DNA from 3 places in the Desulfitobacterium dichloroeliminans LMG P-21439 genome. Region 3 is predicted to be linked to each of the others. Evidence: riboswitches for the same ligand, from Rfam matches in the RefSeq annotation. Region 3 holds a riboswitch; each other region holds the start of a gene.
The links. A riboswitch is a leader RNA that binds a small molecule or an ion and turns the genes downstream of it on or off. The one in region 3 is predicted to bind cyclic di-GMP.
Positions count from the first base shown of each region.

Region 1 (4,260 bases), 930 kb from region 3:
TTCTAAGCTCATAACAAGCTCATGGTACAGTTCATCAAATTGGGCAAATCTGATTTCGCCTTCCATCGGGGAGTAAAGCCGGATACCCAGTTGGTCGAGTCCCCGGAGAAACTCCAGTATTCTCACCATGTCCCGTCCCAGGCGGTCAAGCCTTTTTACCAGCAGTACATCCATTTTTCCGTCCCCGGCGGCTTTCATTACCTCCAGAAGGCCGGTGCGGTTAAAATCCAATCCGCTGCCGAGATCCTCGGAGCTTCCGGTTACCGCAAAGCCCATCTGCTCCGCATAATCAAAAAGCTCTTTTTTCTGGCTTTTTAAGCTGCCGTGTGCATCTTCGGGCGCATCAATCCGGCTGTAAGTCCATGCGCGTTTCTGTTCTTTCATGTATAACCCTCCGTTTCTGTTTTCCTGAGATAAGCAGGCGGCAGGAATTACTCTCCTGCCGCCTGCTAAAAACTAACTTTCTAGCTTTAGAGAATAACCCATGCTATAGCATCCGGAATTCGGTTTTAATCACGTTCTGTTCTTCTTCGTCCCAAAAGGTCTGAACTTCTTCTTCACCGGCAACCGGGATACTCACCGGATCTTTATCGCCCATCTGCATGGGTACAAGATCTTTTAAGATTTTCTGCAGAAGTTCCTGATTCGGGCAGCGGTTAATAAATTCGCCAAAGGTATTCAGTACAAGCCTATCAAGCCTATCCGTCAAAATCATTTTGTTTGCATGCTCTTTATGCAGCATTATAAAATTAGCAATGTTGGATGGAGAATTTTCGAAATAGTAAACCTGCTCGTTTCCGTCATATCTATACACATGTCCGACGATTAGATCCTTGCTTAACAGTTCTGCTAATACTTCTTTTTCCAATCTGCTTTCCCCCTTGCTTATTTTGAATTTAATCTCACAAGGACGCTGCAGGACAAAATTGTCCTGCAGCGTAGTTTCTGAGATCAAAAGATCTGCTTATTCTTCATTCGCACGCTTTTACTCGACACTACTTCCCAAAGCGTAAAGAGTCATAAAACTCTTATAGGGCAACAGCTTAAACGGTTTGTGGTCGGCAAACCTCATAGGAATTTCACCTCTCCCAGGATCTCTGCGAGCCGCCCCCATTGCTTGAGTCTGTGGCTGGACGGAAGTAGCATTGTCACTGTCCATTTCATTGCGAAACAGTCCACCATAGACTGTTTTATGACCGGGCTTTGCCGCTCGTCACCTTCGATGCCATCGGTTCGACAGATGTCTGTCACCCATCTGCAGGCAGTCTTGGCGCGCCCGTCAATGTCGCTGCCGCTCATCACGGCTGGACAGCTCATGTATTTAAGCTGCCGGATATGATATTTTCAAGGAGCAAAAGGGAGAATAGAAAAACCCCCTCACTTACTTCCACGTTGAGCAAGGGGGTTGAACGGAAAAATTTTTAAATTTTCATAAGTTTTTTTAGCTTGCCGAGAATTTTAACTTTTCTGTCATGAATCGTCATCTGTGGGACTCCGGTTTGCCTTGCCAGTTGATGCTCGCTCTTGCTCCTGAAAAACAGCTCGGTGATCAGCTCCTGTTCTTCCGTTGAGAGCAACTTAAGACAGTCCAGCATTTTCTCAATCAGCACAGCCTTCACAGCGGCATCATCCACGCCTTCAGCATCGGCGGCAAACTGCCTGTTTTCCTCCATGAGTCGTTCATAGGAGTCCTCCCGGCTGGGCAGGTATGTAACGGTTCCTTTGACGTAGTCAATCTTATGCCGTTCGATTTTCAGATCGAGCTGCTGGTATTCCATCTTGCGGTCGCTTTTTTCCAGTACCTCAATAATTTCGTCGCTCAAATCGGGATATTTCTCCCGATAATTTGTCTTTCTATTATATTTAGCCATAGGGCTTGTCCTCCATTTCTTGATGTTTGAAATCCTGAAATGAAGAACAAGCGGAGGAGAGCGGCAGCCTATTGAGTTCGATTTTTTATTTAGAGAACAGAAAAAGCCCGCAATTTGCCAATAGCAAATTACGGACTCTTTAATGTCGTCCGAATTACTTGTTAATTGATTTATGTATTGAGTCTTACGAAAGACAGGAATGTCTTTATTTCAAGCCCTTTATAGCTGCCTTTATCCTCATTTTGCCCTCCTTTTTATCCGGGCAAAATGTTTAAAAGACGGGATGACAAATAAAGCCACATTCACGGCATTTGAATTTATAAGTTGTGCCAAAAATAAAACCCTGCCTAAAAAAGGGCAGAGTTACGTTAAGAACACAATCAGTTCGGTAGCCAGGCTGTCATAGTACTACTGCAAGTAGCCCCTTAGACCCTGTGGCTTTGCGTCACTGCTTTTAAACAGTTTTGCCCTTGTCGCATGATTAACTTTTTCTTTGAAAAGTAATAAGACTGGCATCACTTCCTTAAAAGTTACGACCATAAAATTTATATTATTCCAATTAATTCCATTATACAATGATTAATTTCAAATATTTGTCATTTCATGTCGTTTAAATTGTTAAAAAATATTTATTAACTATTTTTTAATAAATTGACTCCATTATTAAAAACAATCCCAAAAAAACCGAGTGCGTTTTTGCACCCGGTTAAGTAGAGTTCTAAATTTTAATATCGTTAAGCTTTGTTTATGATCTCCTTGCATGATGTACAAACATGTTTATCCATCACATGGATAAGATTATCTTTACCCTTACAAAAAACACATCGTTCTGTTGCTTTATGTAAAACGATAGTTCCTTTTTCATTAGTACAAATATCAATTTCATCACCAGATTGAATGTCGAGGCTTGTCCTTAATTCAATCGGCAAGACAACCCTACCAAGCTCGTCTATTTTTCTTGTAGTAATCACTTTCATAATCGTTTCTCCTTATATCTATTTAAGCCGTTCTGATGCCTTATGACGGGTATGGTTATACCCGCTGAATTTTATGCTATATTTGTTTGCATAAAGTTTTTTCTTTGTATTCATCATTACAAACCGGATTGATCTTTGCCAGACTCGTATATATAGATTCTAGCTGCCAGATGCTGTTGCATTGACGATCCAGGCGTTTGCTTAGTCTCAATATCTCGTCAGAAGTATATGGCGGCCCTTTCTCAAAAAGAATTTTACCTTTTTTTCTACATCGCATAATAAGGTACCAATGCCACTCGATTCTGATTGCTAACATCTTCATACAGAGTTTTTTGTACATGAATATCACTCCCGTTACTAATACTAATAGAGGTAATGTAACTCTACTAGTATTAGTATATCATGGTTAATATGTCAATATCTGTCGAAAGAAAAATATATAGATAAAAATAATTCTTTTTATTTTTTATGTATTCTATGCTCTAAAATAACCAATCCAGCAAGCACTATAACCAGTATTCCGATCAGAGTGAAAATATAAATAGGGTCAGGCATTTTCCCATATTTACTGTAGTAATCAAGTACAAAATTCACATTTATCACTTCCTGCCGTTTTTATTTAAATGAATGATGTTCTCATCAAGGATGTTTACGCTCTGCCTAGACTGTTTCTGTTTGGATTCCTCATGCTGCTTTTCTCTATGCTTTTTTATTAAATTCACTATACCTGTTACAGCAAGAATGCCGGTTAAGACAGCCAAAGCTATCAGGTTGTCTCTTGGATTATCCGAATACCACATCATCGAATCTCGCCTCCTTTGGAAAAAAATGCATATATTCCAAGTATAGACAAAATTCATACCTCAGTCAAGGCTTATTAGTCATAATCTTAATAAATCTGACTAATATAACCTTGTCATTATCACCGCCACCATATAACTTCTATATGATGGGTGGTGATTTAATGAGTGATATTTCAAAAATTGTAGGTGACAGGATAAGGATTTTAAGATCTGAAAAAGGGTTGAGTCAAGAGGACCTGGCAGGAAAAGCAGGCATAGATTCCTCTCATTTAGGCAGATTGGAAAGAGGAGAAAGGAACCCTTCTTTAATTAGCTTAGATAAAATCCTTAAGGCCTTGGGAGTAACTTTCGAGGATCTGTTTAAATACATACAGCCGACTAACACGGAAACGGACAGTACCACAATGTCCCTGATAATAAACAAGCTTAATACCTTAAGTCTTGAAGACCAAAAACTGATTTTAAATCTTATCGACACGACGTTTCAGCTAATGAAGCATAAAGCCTAGCAGTTAAAAAAACTGTTAGGCTTGTTTTTTATGCGGCTCTATAAAGTTCTGTGTATCATCTGAACATAGTTATTTAGACTTTGCCTCTTTTATCAGTGTT
Region 1 covers NC_019903.1:1,788,280-1,792,539, reverse strand. Annotated here, with positions in the region: gene DESDI_RS08510 (recombinase family protein) at 1-384, opposite strand, end outside; gene DESDI_RS08505 (hypothetical protein) at 488-868, opposite strand; gene DESDI_RS08495 (sigma factor-like helix-turn-helix DNA-binding protein) at 1,422-1,871, opposite strand; cyclic di-GMP riboswitch class I at 2,256-2,350, opposite strand; gene DESDI_RS08490 (AbrB/MazE/SpoVT family DNA-binding domain-containing protein) at 2,606-2,848, opposite strand; gene DESDI_RS08480 (hypothetical protein) at 3,448-3,651, opposite strand; gene DESDI_RS08475 (helix-turn-helix domain-containing protein) at 3,813-4,160, shown strand; gene DESDI_RS08470 (helix-turn-helix domain-containing protein) at 4,230-4,260, opposite strand, start outside.
Region 1: another riboswitch for cyclic di-GMP. It lies ahead of DESDI_RS08495 (sigma factor-like helix-turn-helix DNA-binding protein); the one in region 3 lies ahead of DESDI_RS03995 (HD-GYP domain-containing protein).

Region 2 (4,260 bases), 1.5 Mb from region 3:
AACGCGGATACATCGGGGTAGAGACCCTGGAACAGGGATTTCATTGAGGCAAAGCATCGGGACGCGATCCCAGCCCAGCTGACGAGCGAAAGCTGCAGGAAATGCAGCATCTAAATCCTTTGTTAATGTGAAAATCGCACTAACAATATCCGCTGGGGCTAATGAATTCCGCCTTACTATTTCCTCTAGGAGCTCATGAGTTGCTTGACGTATTTGTTCTGCATCATTTTCTTGTATCGTTATTGCGCCACGTATACCACGCATACCGGCCATATTAATCATTCTCCTTTAAGCATTGGTTTCTCCGGGGACAGCTCTGTGCCCAAGTCCCACTGCTACCTCATCGAGATGCAATAGTCCTACTCCAAAGAAGACTGCTACCGATAGGTGTTCGTCTCTTCGAGCAATTCCAATTTTTCCGCCGATATTGAGACCCATGGCTTTCGGCATAATCTGACTTAGTGCTTCCCGAGTTGCGCCGGCTACAGCCCCTTCGTCCCCATGAGTTTCTTTAATGACTCCTTCTCTTTTTGCAGAGACAATGGCTCTTTCTACGATTTTCTTAATAGCGGTAAGATATTCGCCACCATAATCCACTGCTACTGTATGGATTCCATGCCGGCCGAATCCTTCCTTTAAGTGAGCTTCTTCTTCCCGGCTTTCTGTCATGGCCATGCGCAAAGCCGCCATAGCAATTTTCTTACTCTCAGCTACCACTCTATTCATTCCTTTCACAAAGGGGTCCCCTTGATTATCTTAACCCAACCTTAATAGTACTACACTAAGTGATTTCAGACATAGTACATTCTCTAAAAAAGATAATAAAAAAGACACCTACGGTGTCTAATCTCTAATTCACCGTCCTACCATCCTTCCTCTATGAAATTAAGGGACAAAAACATCGAAGTGCCCAACCGTCCTACACTATGTATGCTCTACATAGAATATCTATCAAGATATTAAATTATATTATATGATGTATCAGATCAATTTTCAATCCCTAATCATTAACTCAATCGAATAATCCGGACCTGCTACTTAAAGATGCAAAAGAAAAAGCAGGTCCAATCTTTCCAGACGACCTGCTTCAAACCACTGGGTGGTGACATCATTAACTCTGAGTGTCTTTTACTTTCTTAATTCTTAGCATCTTACCTGCAATAATAGCAATAACTGCCGCAATTGCACTGAAAAGAGCTCCCATCTTCGCTGCACCCTGCAGACCCGGATCGACAAAGGCCACACCTGAGACAAATAACGCAACAGTAAGTCCCATAGCCGCTATTACCCCTGCCACAAAGAGCTCTTTATACCCCATGCCTTTAGGAAATGGAAAGCCGATAGCTGTAGCCAAAGCTCCCATTAGGAATATCCCGATAGTTTTACCTCCTATGAGAGCGATGAAAACGAGCCATGTGAGGGTACTGATTCCTGAGAACTCTACCCCTGCATTGGTTAATCCGAATAGCAGAAGACCGAAGTCTACGAAAATCTTCCACTCATGCTCGAATGTCTTCAGAGTAGAATGATCCTTGGGGTCATCCTCAAATAAGCCAAACTCCTCTCTAGGAGCGTGAGGCAAGAAGGGAACGATGAATACCAGCGCAAGTGCTGGATGGACATGAGCTAGATAAAGCCCGGTCCAGCTCAACGCTCCCCCAAAGATGATATAGGGCCAGTAGCTCTGGACGTTTTTGCGTTTAAGTCCATAAGCGACAAGCATTCCCGCTAACGTAAGCAATAACCAAATTGGGGCTACAGGATTGGCTGGATCGGGGTAAAAGAAGGCAATAATCATAAGGCCGATTCCATCATCAACAATAGCTAAGAGTAGCAAGAAGGATACTGCAGCGTGATGAGACCCAAACACAATCCTTGCCACCAGCCATGCTAAGGCTATATCGGTGGCTGTAGGTATACCCCATCCTTTAGCAAATTCAGGGCTACCTATAAGTGCATTTAGGCCAATAAATACCAGCGCCGGGCCTAATACTCCACCTACAGTAGCCATTAATGGGTTAATAGCTCTTTTAATTGGATTTAGACTACCTCCAGGCAGCAGGCTCTGGGTAATCTCAATCGCAGCCATAGCAAAAAAGAACACCATAAAGATATCATTAACAAAGAAATGAAGGGATATTTTCCCGATAATTTCATTGTGCACAAAATGGTGGTAATTCTCCGGGGCCAAATTAGCCCAGACAAGTGCGATAAAAACACCTAGAATTAATGGTATTGAAAACTCTTGCAAGAAATTAATGGTCTTTTTCTGCGTACTCATCAAATCTCCCCCTCAAATGTTAATAGTATGGAAAATAATCCACGGACTCATACAGTCGTTTTTCTACAGCCTCCCTTCAAAAAAGACACAAAAAAAGAGTAGTCCAAAAAGGAACCACTCTCCCCTAAGAAGTTCTTAAACACTTGTAGCCTGGCGATCCTAGTCTGTCGACCTTAGATCCATAGCTTTAGCGTCCTGTGCTTTCGCAAAGTTTGCCCCAACCATTATAAGATGTTTAATTATCGTAATTTACCCGAGTATAGCACAAAGAAACTACTGTAGGCAACAAAATTCAACATATTTTATCATTAAATTTTCAACCCACAGCTATGCACATTAACCTACTCATACTTTAGCGCCCAACTCTTAAAGTTTGGATATTCCTTTCTACGATAACGACCTGATTCAATCGTGGATCAACAAACTCTGGAGCTTTCTGTATGACCTGCACCCGAACAATGGCTGACACATTGGTTCCATCTAATTGTAGTGTTCCTGTTTGAGCAGAGATCGCCAATTCTCCCCGTGCTAATGTTCCTAGTACTTTTCCATTTTGAATCACACGAACCGGTGCCGCTGGAACGGCTTTGAGAGTTATTTGCGATGTGTGAGGAACTGTTTCCAGTATCAAGTCCGGTGTTATCGTACTTGATACCGGGGTACTGCTTATGGAGGGTGCCTCTACATCTTGAGCTATTGAAATGTAATAATCAACGGGATCCTTTGCCAACCCTAGTCCCATCTGAACCACAACCAAGAGCACCGTCAAGAGCACCACTGCACGAACAATAACCTGTTCTAACTTCTGAAAACCAAAGGAAGAACTTTTTCTAGAGCCTATGTTACTCGACACTCTCCCCCAAGAGCGGGTATTGATTCTTCCACGTTTCTTATTCCTGCTAAAAAAACTCAAACGACGCATAACTTCACCTCTTCACTAGTGTATGCGTCGAACATTGAACTAAGACATGATATAACAACTCGTTTATTCTATAAAAATAGCGTGGAGACACTGTTTCCTTTAGATTTCACTCATCCCTGAATACGAATTCGCTGTTCGCCGTTATTCACCGTGAATGTTGCGCACTGTGAATGTTATGCATTCTGATAGGTCAAAACATATTCACCCGCTGCTCGCCCGGCTCGATAGCCCATGGCAAAAGCAGCTTGCAGGTTGTATCCTCCAGTCACTCCATCCACATCCACCACTTCTCCAGCCCAAAAAATTCCCTGAACTTTCTTTGAAGCCATTGTTTTTGGGTCGATCTCCTTAACATCCACTCCCCCAGCTGTTACGATTGCTGCGGCTAAGGGCAAAGTTTCCGTAATAGTTAAAGGGAGTACTTGCAATAACTGCACCAGGCGCTTTCTTTCCTCACGACTAATACTATTAACCGCTCGTTCGGGAGGAATTTCAGACAACTGAATGATCACAGGAATCAAACTCTTGGGGAGCATTTCATCTAAGGAATTCTTGAACTGCTTATTTAAAAACTTTTTGAAATCTCGTTGGACCCTCTGATCCAGCTGCTCCGAAGTCAGTGCCGGTTTGAGGTTAATTGTTAATTGAACTTTATTTCCTTTGGCTAAGGCCTCCCCCGCCCAACGGCTTAGAGTAAGAATGATAGGACCGGACACCCCAAAATGAGTAAAGAGCATTTCGCCAAATTCTGTCTTTTGCTTTTTCTCTCCATACCATAAGGATGCTTCCACATTCCTTAGGGCAAGTCCTTGAACTTGCGTCACCCAGTCTTCATAAGTCCTCATCGGAACAAGCGATGGTCTTGGTGTGATAACCTTGTGTCCTAGTTTTCGAGCCATTCGATACCCGTCTCCATTGGAGCCAGTCGCCGGATAGGATCCTCCCCCAGTGCAGATGATTACGGACTTTCCTTCAATAATCTTTCCATTGCTTAAACGAACCCCGCGGACTTCGCCTTCTTGAAGGAGAACCTCCTCTACCGTCTGTTCAGTTGCCA
Region 2 covers NC_019903.1:2,403,299-2,407,558, forward strand. Annotated here, with positions in the region: gene aroH (chorismate mutase) at 1-273, opposite strand, end outside; gene DESDI_RS11330 (HutP family protein) at 289-726, opposite strand; gene DESDI_RS11335 (Na+/H+ antiporter NhaA) at 1,112-2,281, opposite strand; cyclic di-GMP riboswitch class I at 2,423-2,508, opposite strand; gene DESDI_RS11340 (hypothetical protein) at 2,634-3,203, opposite strand; gene DESDI_RS11345 (BaiN/RdsA family NAD(P)/FAD-dependent oxidoreductase) at 3,377-4,260, opposite strand, start outside.
Region 2: another riboswitch for cyclic di-GMP. It lies ahead of DESDI_RS11335 (Na+/H+ antiporter NhaA); the one in region 3 lies ahead of DESDI_RS03995 (HD-GYP domain-containing protein).

Region 3 (4,260 bases):
ATGGCCTGATTCCCCATTGGATTAGCGAAAAATCTGAAGGGACTCTTAAATTCTTTGTGGCAACGACCCCACCTGAAGTTTTTTAAGCCCTACACCCTACATATCTAAACTAGGGAGGCGATTATTCTTGATTGAAGTCGGTGAATCCATTCGTGCCATTCGCAAAAGGCTCAATCTCACAACTACTCAATTAGCACAGCAATTGGAGTTAAGCAATGGCTATATCAGCCTCATTGAGAGGGATATCGTTAGCCCTTCCTTGACTACTCTTAAAAAAATCGCTCTAATCTTGAATGTTCCTGTCGAGTCCTTCTTTCTCGATCCAAACTCCGAAGTGGTCTATAGTCATCTGAAAATGCATGAGCAAGAATATCTGCATTCTGAAAATAAAAATTGGCGCCTACTCATCAATCCATCGCCTACGGACCAGATAGGAGCCTATTGTGTGGATATGTCCGATCTGGATAAAAAAATTTACTCACATGAGGGAGTCGAATTGCTCTATGTTTTAGAAGGAGAAAGTCCCATCAATGTGGGAAAAGAGGACTACACCCTTAAAGCAGGGGACGCTTTATATTTCGATGCCTCGATTCTCCATTGGGATGCCAAAGACGTTAAGCTCCCGCGTAAACTCATTGTCGTGACGACTCCACCAGAAAAATTCCATTTTTAACTCTACCTACACCTCAAACGTGGTCTCTGCTTCGGCAACGAGAACCCGCTCCCGGTGGGTATAGACATTCATACAGTTTTTGCGGGCAAAGCCGATGACTGTAATGCCCAACTCTTCAGCCAATCGCAGAGCGAGGTCCGTAGGTGCGGATACCCCGACCAGAATAGGGCAGCCCATCTTCGCTGTCTTAATCACAATTTCTGAGGAGATGCGACCACTAAAAACAATGATTTTTTGAGAAAGATTAACCTTCTCCAAAAAAGCTTGGCCATATAGTTTATCAAGCACATTATGCCGTCCAATATCGACAGCCTGATAATCTAACTTCCCTTCGGATGCTAAGGCCCCGCCGTGGACTCCTCCGGTAAGATGAAAAAGCTCTGAGCCCTCTTCCAACAGATTAATATACTCGCTCACTTTTTGAACAGGGATCTTTAATTGACTCTCAACCTTCTGGGCAAGTCGGGCATCGTTGGCAAAGTAAAAGGTGCTTTTGCCCTTGCCACAGCAGGAAGTGATATAGCGTTTCAGAAAGAGATCCTCACTTAAAGTACGTTCTGAACTAGTCTCCACCCAAACTAAACCCTGCCGCTGATCAAAGGTGATCTTCTTAATCTCATCGAGATGATTAATAATACCTTCCGAACAAAGAAAGCCCACGGCCAATTCCTTTCCTTGGCTGGGGGTGCAGACCATGGTCGCGAACTCTTTTCCATTGATATAGATGGTGAGGGCCTTTTCCACTGCAATATGCACATGCGCTTCACACTGATCTGTTCCCACTATCTTGACAACCTGAGTTTTGTTTGAATTCCCCTGATCCATAAAAAGCCCCCTCCCGATCCCAAAGATAGATAACGTTCTGATAATTCTAACATAAATAAATACAGATTCAAAGATGGCCCAAACTATCGCCAAGCACCATTAAATTCGAGTAAATTCATGATAGCTCCTTGTCCAGAGGAAATTTAGCAATTATAATGGATATACATATGCGCAAGCAGGAAATTGAAAACATAAAGATCGACAATAGCAAACTTGGTGAAAGCCAAGGACGCAAAGCTATGGGTCTTCCAGGAAACACCTGATGATTGCCAAGCTACCGAACACTTAAACTTTGAAATTGTCGCCAAATTATGGCGATTTTTCATTTTGCACACGGGTTAATCCGGGTTTAGAATTGCTTCGAAAAGGATTTTGAAAGGAAGATAAAATTGCGCCAGGTAAGTACTCATCGACTTCAAGAAGGAGATATTCTGGGTCGTACCATATATACCAATGATGGACGAGTTTTGTTAGGAAAAGGAATGGCACTTTCTGCCTCATATATTAATCGTTTAAATAAACTTGGCATCAGCATTGTCTACATTGACGATGAAGTAAGTAAAGATATCGTGATCGAAGATGTCATTTCCGAAGAGCATCGTCGCGAAGCCATGTCCTCCCTAGACAACGCGGTACAAGCGGTTAAAGTCGGCAAGGACTTTGATGGCTTTACGGCCAAAAAATCGATTGATAATATTATTCAGGATATCCTTTTCCAGAAAGATATCTTTATCGGTTTAACCGATATGCGAACCTATGATAATCATGTCTTTGCTCATTCTGTCAATGTCTGCGTTCTCTCAACTGTGCTCGGAAAAGCCCTCAAGCTAGACCACGAAAGCCTGCAAGGACTAGCGATTGGCGCCTTATTCCATGATATTGGCACGGTAAAGCTACCCAAGGAGCTCCTCAAGAAGCGGACGCCCTTTACCCCAGCAGAAGCAGAGCTCTACAAAACTCACGCCAACCATGGCTTTGATATCCTGCGCACCAAGCGCGAGTTGAATTTGCTCAGTGCCCATATCGCCTTTCAACATCATGAGTATTTTAATGGCAGCGGCTATCCCCGAAAATTAGAGGGCGATTCCGTCCATCACTGGGCCCAGATTGTTGGCATCGCAAACTTTTATGATAACCTGGTCAATGACGGCCCCGGCCATACCCATATCGCACCGTATGAAGCTTGCGAGATTTTGATGGGTAGCTCCGATAAATTCTTCCCTAGGGATTTAATCATTACCTTTCTTAAACATATTGCCGCTTACCCGACCGGTTGTACCGTTAAATTAAGCACCGGCGAAATCGGCATCGTTGTGGATCAGAATAAAAGCCTCCCCATGCGCCCCATCGTTAGGGTTGTGCTGGCTGATGAAGACTTCTCTAGTGCTCAGGCCAAGGAATACAATCTGGTGGAAGAACGCACCCTATTTATTGATTCCATTCTGGAGTAAGTATAAAGGCGACCTTATCCTACTTTTGCAGTAAGATAAGGTCGTCTTCTTGTCGTTAATCCCCTACTTCTCAGATAGCTTCCAGACACGCAGTACATAGCCACCGCAGCCGCATTGATCGATGAATTGGTACTTGATACGCTCCCCAAACCGTTGGTCCAGTAGTTCGGTCAAGTAATCGGCCGGATTGCCAAAGGTGGCCGGTGTCACAACGTTGACATAATAGCCCACTCCTGTATCAGCTACTGCCTCTAGAGCATCCTTAATGACAAGGTCACGATCATTTGCATAATCATCATGTTCCAGTCCTACCGAATAGTTCATGTTCTTCATCATTATCCCATCCTTACCTTGAGTCCCGCTTTACTGCCAAACTCTATACTTCATATTAAGAAGGATACCATGAACTGATTGGGAGAAATGTGTTTCAAATCATAGTTTGATATTTAATCTCATGGTCCGAAGTTAAATCGCCTTTTTCATGGTATTGATGGCACTAAATAAGGCTTTCACTGAGGAAGTGAAAATATCCATGTGGATTCCGCAGCCCCAGTGCATCGCACCATCGGGACCGGTAATGCCGACATAGGAAACCGCTTGGGATTTGGAGCCTACCTCCAGTGCATGCTCTTTATAGTTAAGGTTGGAGTAGGATAACCCCAGTTGGCTCTGGAGGGCATTGCTGATTGCGTCGAGACGTCCCTCTCCTTTTCCCGATAACTCCAGTGTTTCATTATTGTAACGTATGGTGACGGTAGTGTGGAAATCTTCCTGGCCGTTGAACCGGAAATTGACCAGTTCAACTGGATTGTCAATATTGACATATTCCTTGACGAAAATATCTTTAATTTCTACGGGCATCAGCTCTTTGTGCAGCTGATCTGAGACATTCTTCACCTTATAACCGAAGTCCTCACGCATCTTAGCCGGCAAATCAAAAGCATAATGCTGTTCCAGCAGGAAGGCAATGCCCCCCTTACCGGATTGACTATTGATACGGATGACATCTCCCTCATACTCCCGGCCAATGTCCTGAGGGTCGATGAGCAGATAAGGCACAGTCCAGTTGTTGCAGTCGCGTTCTTCCCGATATTTCATTCCTTTGGTAATGGCATCTTGATGGGAGCCGGAGAACGCTGCAAAAACCAGCTTGCCTCCATAGGGTTGACGTTCGTGGACTTTCATTCCGGTTAGCTTTTCATAGCCAGCAGTAATATCCAGCATATTTTCAAAGTTCAAGCCGGGGTCCACTCCATGGGAAAACATATTGAGGGCTAAGGTAACGATATCCACATTACCCGTACGCTCCCC
Region 3 covers NC_019903.1:861,321-865,580, reverse strand. Annotated here, with positions in the region: gene DESDI_RS04010 (helix-turn-helix domain-containing protein) at 1-86, shown strand, start outside; gene DESDI_RS04005 (helix-turn-helix domain-containing protein) at 128-673, shown strand; gene fdhD (formate dehydrogenase accessory sulfurtransferase FdhD) at 680-1,498, opposite strand; cyclic di-GMP riboswitch class I at 1,695-1,780, shown strand; gene DESDI_RS03995 (HD-GYP domain-containing protein) at 1,888-2,949, shown strand; gene DESDI_RS03990 (CGCGG family putative rSAM-modified RiPP protein) at 3,013-3,282, opposite strand; gene DESDI_RS03985 (2-isopropylmalate synthase) at 3,415-4,260, opposite strand, start outside.